One region of the Pseudomonas sp. EA_35y_Pfl2_R5 genome, then DNA from elsewhere that is predicted to be linked to it. Evidence: predicted binding sites of a transcription regulator. Region 1 holds the regulator's gene; the other holds the start of a gene.
The links. The regulator FliA, encoded in region 1, starts transcription of late flagellar genes. The targets are predictions, from matches to a motif close to CTAAAGTTTNNNNNNNNNNNGCCGNTAA.

Region 1 (4,319 bases):
CCACCAGCCAGAGTCAAGTCCTGAAAGCCGCCTACCATAGTTATAAGCGCTGCGGTTTGTCTGGCTGCATCCTGACCAAGGCGGATGAAGCGACGAGTCTGGGTGAGGTTTTAGGACTGGCTATTAGCCAGCGTCTACCGGTAGCCTATCTTACTGATGGGCCACGCATTCCCGATGATTTGCAGGTTCCGCGCAGTCATCAATTGGTTAGTCGGGCCGTGGGGCTGCAGGCCAATCAAGATCCAAGCGAGGATACGATGGCGGAGATGTTTGCCGGCCTTTACCAGCAACCTGCACGACGCGTGAGTTAAGTGCCATGCTGTTGGAATTGAACCGCGCTTAGCCGACCAAGTGGCTCCAGTCGAAGTTAGACAAGGTGTGTAGAAATATGGGTATGCATCCCGTACAGGTGATTGCGGTGACCGGCGGCAAAGGTGGCGTCGGTAAGACCAATGTGTCGGTGAACCTGGCGTTGGCCCTGGCTGATCTTGGTCGCCGGGTGATGCTGATGGACGCCGACCTGGGCTTGGCCAACGTCGATGTGCTGCTTGGTCTGAGCGCCAAGCGCACCCTGGAAGACGTCATCAGTGGTGAATGTGAACTGCGCGATGTGCTGTTGCAGGGCCCCGGTGGCGTTCGCATCGTGCCGGCTGCGTCTGGCATTCAGAGCATGGTGCAGCTGTCGCCCATGCAGCATGCTGGGCTGATCCAGGCGTTCAGCGATATCAGTGACAACCTCGATGTGCTGATTATCGACACCGCCGCCGGTATCGGTGATGGCGTGGTCAGCTTCGTGCGCGCGGCTCAGGAAGTGCTGGTGGTGGTGTGTGATGAGCCAACGTCGATTACTGACGCCTATGCGCTGATCAAACTGCTTAACCGCGATCACGGCATGAATCGTTTCCGCGTATTGGCCAACATGGCTCACAGCCCGCAGGAAGGTCGTAACCTCTTTGCTAAGCTGACTAAAGTCACTGACCGCTTTCTCGACGTTGCCCTGCAGTACGTAGGTGCAGTTCCTTATGACGAGTCAGTGCGCAAGGCCGTGCAGAAACAGCGTGCGGTTTATGAAGCCTTCCCGCGTTCGAAGTGCGCGCTGGCGTTCAAGGCGATAGCCCAAAAAGTCGATGCCTGGCCATTACCGGCCAATCCGCGTGGTCATTTGGAGTTTTTCGTTGAGCGTCTGGTGCAGCAACCGATCGCAGACACGGCCATATGACAGCAGCTTCTGGACTTCGTATGTATAGCAAGGCGCAGGCGCAGGATTCCCAACATCAATTGATCGAGCGCTACGCGCCCTTGGTCAAACGCATCGCCTACCACCTGTTGGCGCGCTTGCCGGCTAATGTGCAGGTCGACGACTTGATCCAGGCTGGGATGATCGGCTTGCTCGAAGCGTCAAAAAAATACGACTCCAGTAAAGGTGCCAGCTTTGAGACCTTCGCCGGTATTCGCATTCGCGGCTCCATGCTTGATGAAGTGCGTAAAGGGGACTGGGCCCCACGCTCAGTGCATCGCAATAGCCGCATGGTCAGCGACGCGATTAGAAAAATTGAGGCCAGAACCGGCAGAGACGCTAAAGATCAAGAGGTTGCGGCCGAACTCCAATTGAGTCTCGAGGATTACTACGGCATTCTTGGCGACACTTTAGGCAGCCGCCTGTTCAGCTTTGACGACCTTTTGCAGGACGGCGAGCACGGTGGGCTGGGTGAAGACGCTGGCAGCAACCATCTCGAACCTTCTCGTGATCTGGAAGATGAACGCTTTCAGGCGGCCTTGGCAGATGCCATTGCCAACCTGCCGGAGCGCGAGCGCCTAGTGTTAGCGCTATATTACGATGAAGAATTGAATCTTAAAGAGATCGGTGAGGTGTTGGGGGTTAGCGAATCACGTGTAAGCCAACTACACAGTCAGTGTGCCGCTCGTTTACGCGCTCGTTTGGGCGAGTGGCGCGCACATTGAGTTTACTCGCTAACGCTAGGCCGGTTTCACGATTAAAAGCGTACACAGGGTGCTGGGTGCGTTTGGGACTGTACGGAGGTCGACTTGGACAAGAACATGAAAATCCTCATCGTTGATGACTTTTCAACGATGCGACGGATCATCAAGAACCTCCTGCGTGACTTGGGGTTCACCAACACAGCGGAAGCCGATGATGGCGTGACCGCGCTGCCCATGCTGCAGAGCGGCAGTTTCGATTTTCTGGTGACGGACTGGAACATGCCCGGTATGACGGGTATCGACCTGCTGCGTGCAGTGCGTGCGGATGAGCGCCTGAAAACTCTGCCGGTGTTGATGGTAACCGCTGAGGCCAAGCGCGATCAGATCATCGAAGCAGCCCAGGCTGGTGTTAACGGTTATGTAGTCAAGCCGTTCACTGCCCAGGTACTGAAAGAGAAGATTGAAAAAATCTTCGAACGCGTCAACGGCTGATGTCTGCCATGAGGTTGCTATGGAACATAAAGATTCCGCTCAGGGTGATCTTGAGTCGTCCCTGAAACACAACGCTCGCCAACTGGTAGATAGCCTGGAACAAGGCAACTTTGGTGAAGCGGTACAGCTGATACATGAGCTCAACAAAGCGCGTGACCGCGGCTTGTATCACGAAGTCGGCAAGCTGACCCGTGAGCTGCACAACGCCATCGTCAACTTCCAGCTAGATCCCCGTGTGCCACACGCCACTGAGGTCTCGCAAATTACCGATGCCACCGAACGCCTGAATTACGTGGTGACGATGACCGAGAAAGCGGCCAATCGCACCATGGATCTGGTTGAGCAGAGCGCACCATTGGTTAATGACCTCAGTGATGAGGCGCAGAGTCTGAGCGCTGACTGGGGGCGCTTTATGCGCCGCGAGATGAGCGCCGATGGCTTTCGTGAGTTGGCCAAGCGTGTGGAGTTGTTTCTCGCGCGTAGCGAGCGTGACGGCGCCAAGATATCGGGTCACCTCAACGATATTCTCCTGGCTCAGGACTATCAGGATCTGACGGGGCAGGTGATCAAGCGTGTAACCCAGCTGGTGACCGAGGTGGAAAGCAATCTGCTGAAACTGGTGTTGATGGCCAGCCAGGTAGACCAGTTCGCCGGCATTGAGCACAACCATGAGCTGCTACGCGCCGAACAAGAACAACAAAAAGAGCCTTCCCGTGGTGAAGGTCCGCAGATTCATGCCGATAAGCGTGAAGACGTCGCATCCAATCAGGATGATGTCGACGACCTGCTTTCCAGTCTGGGATTTTAGGAGCACGTCTTATGAGCTTCGGCGCCGATGAAGAAATCCTCCAGGACTTCCTGGTAGAGGCCGGCGAGATTCTTGAACTACTGTCCGAGCAGCTGGTAGAGCTGGAAAGCCGCCCGGACGACATGAATCTGCTCAACGCTATTTTTCGCGGGTTTCATACCGTCAAAGGTGGTGCCGGTTTTCTCCAGCTCAATGAGCTGGTGGAATGCTGCCATATCGCAGAAAACGTCTTCGACATCCTGCGTAAGGGTGAGCGGCGCGTCGACTCCGCGTTGATGGATGTGGTGCTAGAAGCACTGGATGCCGTCAACAGCATGTTTACTCAGGTCCGTGAACGTACCGATCTGACTCCGGCCACCCCTGAGCTGTTGGCCGCCCTGGCACGCCTGGCTGAGCCGGCAGGTGCTGAGGAAACCGCGCCGGCTGAAGTGCACGCTGAGCCTGAACCCGAGGTTGAACAGGCTGCCGGCGATATTACTGACAGTGAATTCGAGCAATTGCTGGGCGCCCTGGATGAGGCGCCGACGCAAGCCTCCAGCGCCGCCAGCAGTGATGAGATTACCGATGATGAATTCGAGTCCCTGCTTGATCAACTGCATGGCAAAGGTCAGTTCGTAGCGCCCGACGTGGCGGCTGCACCTGCCGCGCCTGTTGCTGCTGCACCTGTGGCAACAGCAGCGGCTGGTGATGAAATCACCGATGATGAATTTGAGTCACTGCTCGATCAGTTGCATGGCAAAGGCCAGTTTGTGCCGCCTGCTGTATCGGCGCCTGCAGCACCCGCGGCCAAGGCTGAACCAGCTGCCGCGCCGAGCGGTGATATCACCGACGATGAGTTTGAAGCACTGCTTGATCAATTGCATGGCAAAGGCAAATTTGTCGAGCCTGAAACGACCAAGCCCGTTGCGCCAGCAGCGGCCGCCAAGCCTGCGGAGCCAGCCAAGGCCGCCCCTAAACCCGCTGTAAAACCTGCTGCCAAGGCAGAACCAGCCAAGGCACCTGCTGCCGCGCCTGCAACCGAAAAGGCTGCCCCGCCCAGCGAAGCGGAAACCACTGTACGGGTCGATACCGCGCGGCT
Region 2 (4,319 bases), on a different contig from region 1:
TTTCACGACCTAATCGGCCAATGCCGCTTCCGCGACTGCAAGCACGACCGTGAACCTGGCTGCGCCTTGCTCAAAGCGTTGGAAGATGGCCGCCTGCACCCGCAGCGCATGGCCAGTTACCGGCATATTCTGGCCAGCCTGCCAGAAGCCGAGTACTGAAAAAATCGCCGGAGGCGAGCTATAACGTCGCGCCGCGACGGCGCGCAGGGTGCGCCGCCTGGGATAACAGGCCATCAACAAAAAAGGCCGCGACATGTCGCGGCCTTTCATTCACAGCCAGCGGTTATTCGGCGGGCTGATCGAACTGCAACACGCCTTCCTCGAAGATATTCAAGCGCTCACGTAACTGCCCACCGGGCAACGGATCACCGGGCACGACAGGTGGTGTGATGGCAGGCGCATCCGAAGGGCTTCCCGCCTCAGCAGGTGAATCAGTCGAATCACTTTGCGAGCCCTCAATGGCCCGCTGGGCTTTCTTGGTCAGCACCACGATATCGATACGTCGGTTGACCGGATTAAGTGGCTTCTCCCGATCAAACAAGGCCGAGGAGGCATAACCCACCACCCGCGCTACCTGCTCGTCGTCATAGCCGCCCGCAATCAACACACGCCGCGCGGCATTGGCGCGGTCAGAAGACAGCTCCCAGTTCCCGTAACCGCCGCGCCCGACAAAGGGCGCGGCATCGGTATGACCACTGACGCTGATCTTGTTCGGCACTGCGGCGATGGTGTCGGTCATGGCCAGCAAAATGTCTTCGAAATAGGGCTGCAAGCGCGCACTACCGGAAGCGAACATCGGCCGATTCTCAGCATCCATGATCTGGATACGCAGACCGTCCTGGGTGATTTCGAAAAGGATCTGATCCTTGAAGTTCTGCAGCTGAGGGTTTTCCTCAACCTTGTTCTGCAATTCCTGCAGCAACAACTCCAACCGCTCGCGCTCGACTTCTTCGGCTATCGACTCGGCCTGCAGTTTGTCCACGTCAGCCTGGGCATCCTCGGCCGGGCTCTGCTCTTCCTGCGGTTCCGGGTTCAGGGTGCGATCAGGGGCCGGCGTCGGCGTGCCGCCCAGATCAATCACATAAGGACTGGCACTTTCCGAGAACCCCACAGGGTCCTGAAAGTAGCCAGAAATCAGCTTCTTCTGCTCGGGCGTAGCCACAGACATCAGCCACATCACCAGAAAGAACGCCATCATCGCCGTGGCAAAGTCGGCGAAGGCGATTTTCCAGGCCCCCCCGTGGTGGCCACCGGCAACCTTCTTGACCCGTTTGACGATAATCGGCTGGTTGTTTTCCATGCTATGCCTTAGCCCCCACGCATGGCCTGTTCAAGCTCAGTAAAGCTCGGACGATGCGCAGGCAATAACACCTTGCGGGAAAACTCCACGGCCAGCGATGGCGGCATGCCCGAGGCCGAAGCCACCAGACCGGCCTTGATCGCCTCATAGACGTTCAGCTCTTCCTTAGCATCGTGCTCCAACGCACCCGAGAGCGGGCCGAAGAAGCCGTAGGAAGCCAAAATCCCGAGGAAGGTACCCACCAACGCGGTACCAACCTTCTGGCCGATCTCCGCGTTATCCGCCTCGGCGAGGATCGACATGGTGATCACGATGCCCAGCACCGCCGCTACGATCCCCATGGCCGGCATACCGTCGGCCACCTTGGCTACAGCATGCGCCGGGTGTTCGAGCTCTTCCTTGAGGCTGGCGATTTCCATGTCGAACAGGCCTTCCAGCTCGTGCGGGGCCATGTTGCCGGAGGACATGATGCGCAGGTAATCGCAGATGAAAGAGGTCATCTGCTGATCTTTGAGGATGCCGGGGTACTTGCTGAAAATCGGGCTGGCGGCCGGGTCTTCGACGTCGGCTTCGATGGCCATCATGCCTTCACGGCGGCTCTTGTTGAGAATCTCGTACAGCAGTTTGAGCACATCGAGGTAGTAAGCATGGGTGAAGCGCGAGCTAAACATGCTCAGCGACTTTTTGAACACATGCATAAAAGCGCTACCTGGGTTGGCCTGTAGGAAAGCACCCAGCGCCGCACCACCGATGATCATCACCTCAAAGGGATGCACCAACGCCATAAACTGGCCACCGGAAAGGATAAAGCCGCCCAATACGCTGGCGAATACAACAATGATGCCGATGATTTTTGCCATAGAAAGAGACTTGCCAGAGAGGGTAGAAAGGGGCTTTGCAAAACAACCCTTCTATTTATCGGAAGTTTTGCGCGAGACTATAGCCAGTTAAGGTCAAAAGCCAGCTTGTCTCAACCCGCATGCCAAAGCCCGTCCACTATCCGCGCACCCTGACCGACTGGCTCAAGCAGCTGGACAGCCGGCTATTGCCTGCATCCATCGACAGCCAACAAAAACTGCGCCGCGCCCTGGCGGATAGCAATCGTTCGATGCGCGAGCTGGCGGACTTGATGCAGGACTGCCCGGCGCTGGCGCTCAGCGTCTTGCGCGAAGCCAACCGCAAAAGCAGTGGGCTCAGCGAGCAAACCGAAAGCCTCGAAGCAGCCATCAGCCGTCTCGGCATCAAGCGCACCGAAGACCTGCTCACTGCCCTGCCCGCCCTCCCCGAGCAGGAGTTACCCAAAGCGCTGCGGCAGATTCAGCTGATCAGCCAGCATGCCAGCCACCAGGCCAACGGCCTGTTCGCCGGCCGTCTGGCGCGGCTGTGGCAAGAAGTTCACTGGGGCAGCCTGCTGTTTCTCGCACCGATCTGGACCTTGCTCGCCGCTCACCCTGAGCTGTTCGAGGTCTGGGAGCAGCGTGTGCTGGTCAAGGGCGAAGCCGCGAGCAAGGTGGAGCAGGAGTTGCTGGGCGTGCCGCTGCTGAAGCTCTGCCTGGCCATGAGTGAGCAATGGCATTTACCGGAGTGGGTTACTCAGGGCTATCGGCTGCTGGTCAGCGATCGACGCCTGCTGGTCAAGGCACTGCATATCGCCCGCGACAATGAACATCCACTGCATCAGCAACAAATTCTCGACGCCGACAGCAACCTGCGCCGCTGGCTGACACAACCGGCCAACAGCATTCTGCTGGCCAACGGTCTGGCGCTCTCCGCGCATTATGCCTGGAACAGCCCACACAGCCTGCGCTGGCAGCGTCTGACCGGTTTATTCCTGCAACTGCCGCTCGAAAACGTGCAGCAACTGTTGCATCAGAACGCCGTCAGCAGCGCCCGACAGATGCCCGGTACCGACCTCTGGCACCCGGCCGAAGCGCTGCTCTGGCCATGGCAGGCGCGGCACCTGCAAACCATAGTCGAACAGCCCAAGCCCGCAGTTGTCAGCGAGTGGCGCCAGCAATGCGCGCACCTGCTCGCCCTGCCCAGCGCGTTCAGCAATGTGTTGCAGCTGACCGCCTGCGCCAATCAGGCAATCCAGGCCTGCGGCATGCAACGAGTACTGATTTTACTGGCCGACCGCAACCACACACGCCTGATCGCCCAGCAGCAGAGCGGCCTGGACAAAGCCGCCGCCAGCCTCAGCCTTGACCCACAGCAAAGCCAGGTGCTGCGCCGCCTGCTCAGTGCCCCAGCGCAACTAAAACTGAGCCCGGCCAACATCGCGCAGTTTTCCGCCATGCTGCCTGGTTCGCTGAAAAGCCTGTTCCCCAGCGAGCATTTGCTGATTCGCTCAATCGCTAGCAACAACCGCGTGGTTATGCTGATCTTTGCCGATCAGGGCGGCCCTGCACTAAGCGATGCCAGCGTGCAGGGCTTCGGCAAAACCGTGCAATGCATTGAGCGCGCGCTGGCCAGCTTTGCCAACCGCGGGCGCTAGGCTTTCCGCTACAATCCGTCCCTTTCCTGCAAAAAGAGGCCCGGCATGACCGCCTTCGCTGAGTTGCCCTTGCTGATCGAACCCGCGCAACTGGCCAGCCGCCTGAATGCGCCCGAGCTGATCCTGGTCGACCTGACCAGCAACGCCCGCTACACCGCCGGCCATATCCCTGGCGCACACTTTGTCGACCCCAAGCGCACCCAGTTGGGCCAACCGCCAGCACCCGGCTTGCTGCCTGAGCAGGCTCAGCTTGAGCAATTGTTCGGCGAACTCGGGCACAACCCCGATGCCGTCTATGTGGTGTATGACGATGAAGGCGGCGGCTGGGCCGGACGCTTTATCTGGTTGCTGGATGTAATTGGCCACCCGCGTTATCACTACCTGGATGGCGGCCTACAGGCCTGGCTGGCAGAAGAGCGCGAGCTCAGCACCACAGTGCCAACCGCCGGCACACAAGCTGTTGAACTGCAGCTGGATGCAACGCCAACCGCTACCCGTGAATACCTGCAAAGCCGCCTTGGTGCG

Region 2: a site for FliA is predicted at 2,216-2,243, ahead of motA (flagellar motor stator protein MotA). Genes of this name have one in related genera too.

What each region holds. Positions count from the first base shown of each region.
Region 1 covers NZ_CAXAOW010000005.1:179,460-183,778, reverse strand. The annotation lists gene flhF (flagellar biosynthesis protein FlhF) at 1-311, shown strand, start outside; gene fleN (flagellar synthesis regulator FleN) at 389-1,219, shown strand; gene fliA (RNA polymerase sigma factor FliA) at 1,216-1,962, shown strand; gene AACX99_RS12150 (chemotaxis response regulator CheY) at 2,059-2,433, shown strand; gene AACX99_RS12145 (protein phosphatase CheZ) at 2,453-3,241, shown strand; gene AACX99_RS12140 (chemotaxis protein CheA) at 3,253-4,319, shown strand, end outside.
Region 2 covers NZ_CAXAOW010000010.1:5,551-9,869, reverse strand. The annotation lists gene rsgA (small ribosomal subunit biogenesis GTPase RsgA) at 1-159, shown strand, start outside; gene motB (flagellar motor protein MotB) at 284-1,300, opposite strand; gene motA (flagellar motor stator protein MotA) at 1,309-2,160, opposite strand; gene AACX99_RS16070 (HDOD domain-containing protein) at 2,280-3,794, shown strand; gene AACX99_RS16065 (rhodanese-like domain-containing protein) at 3,840-4,319, shown strand, end outside.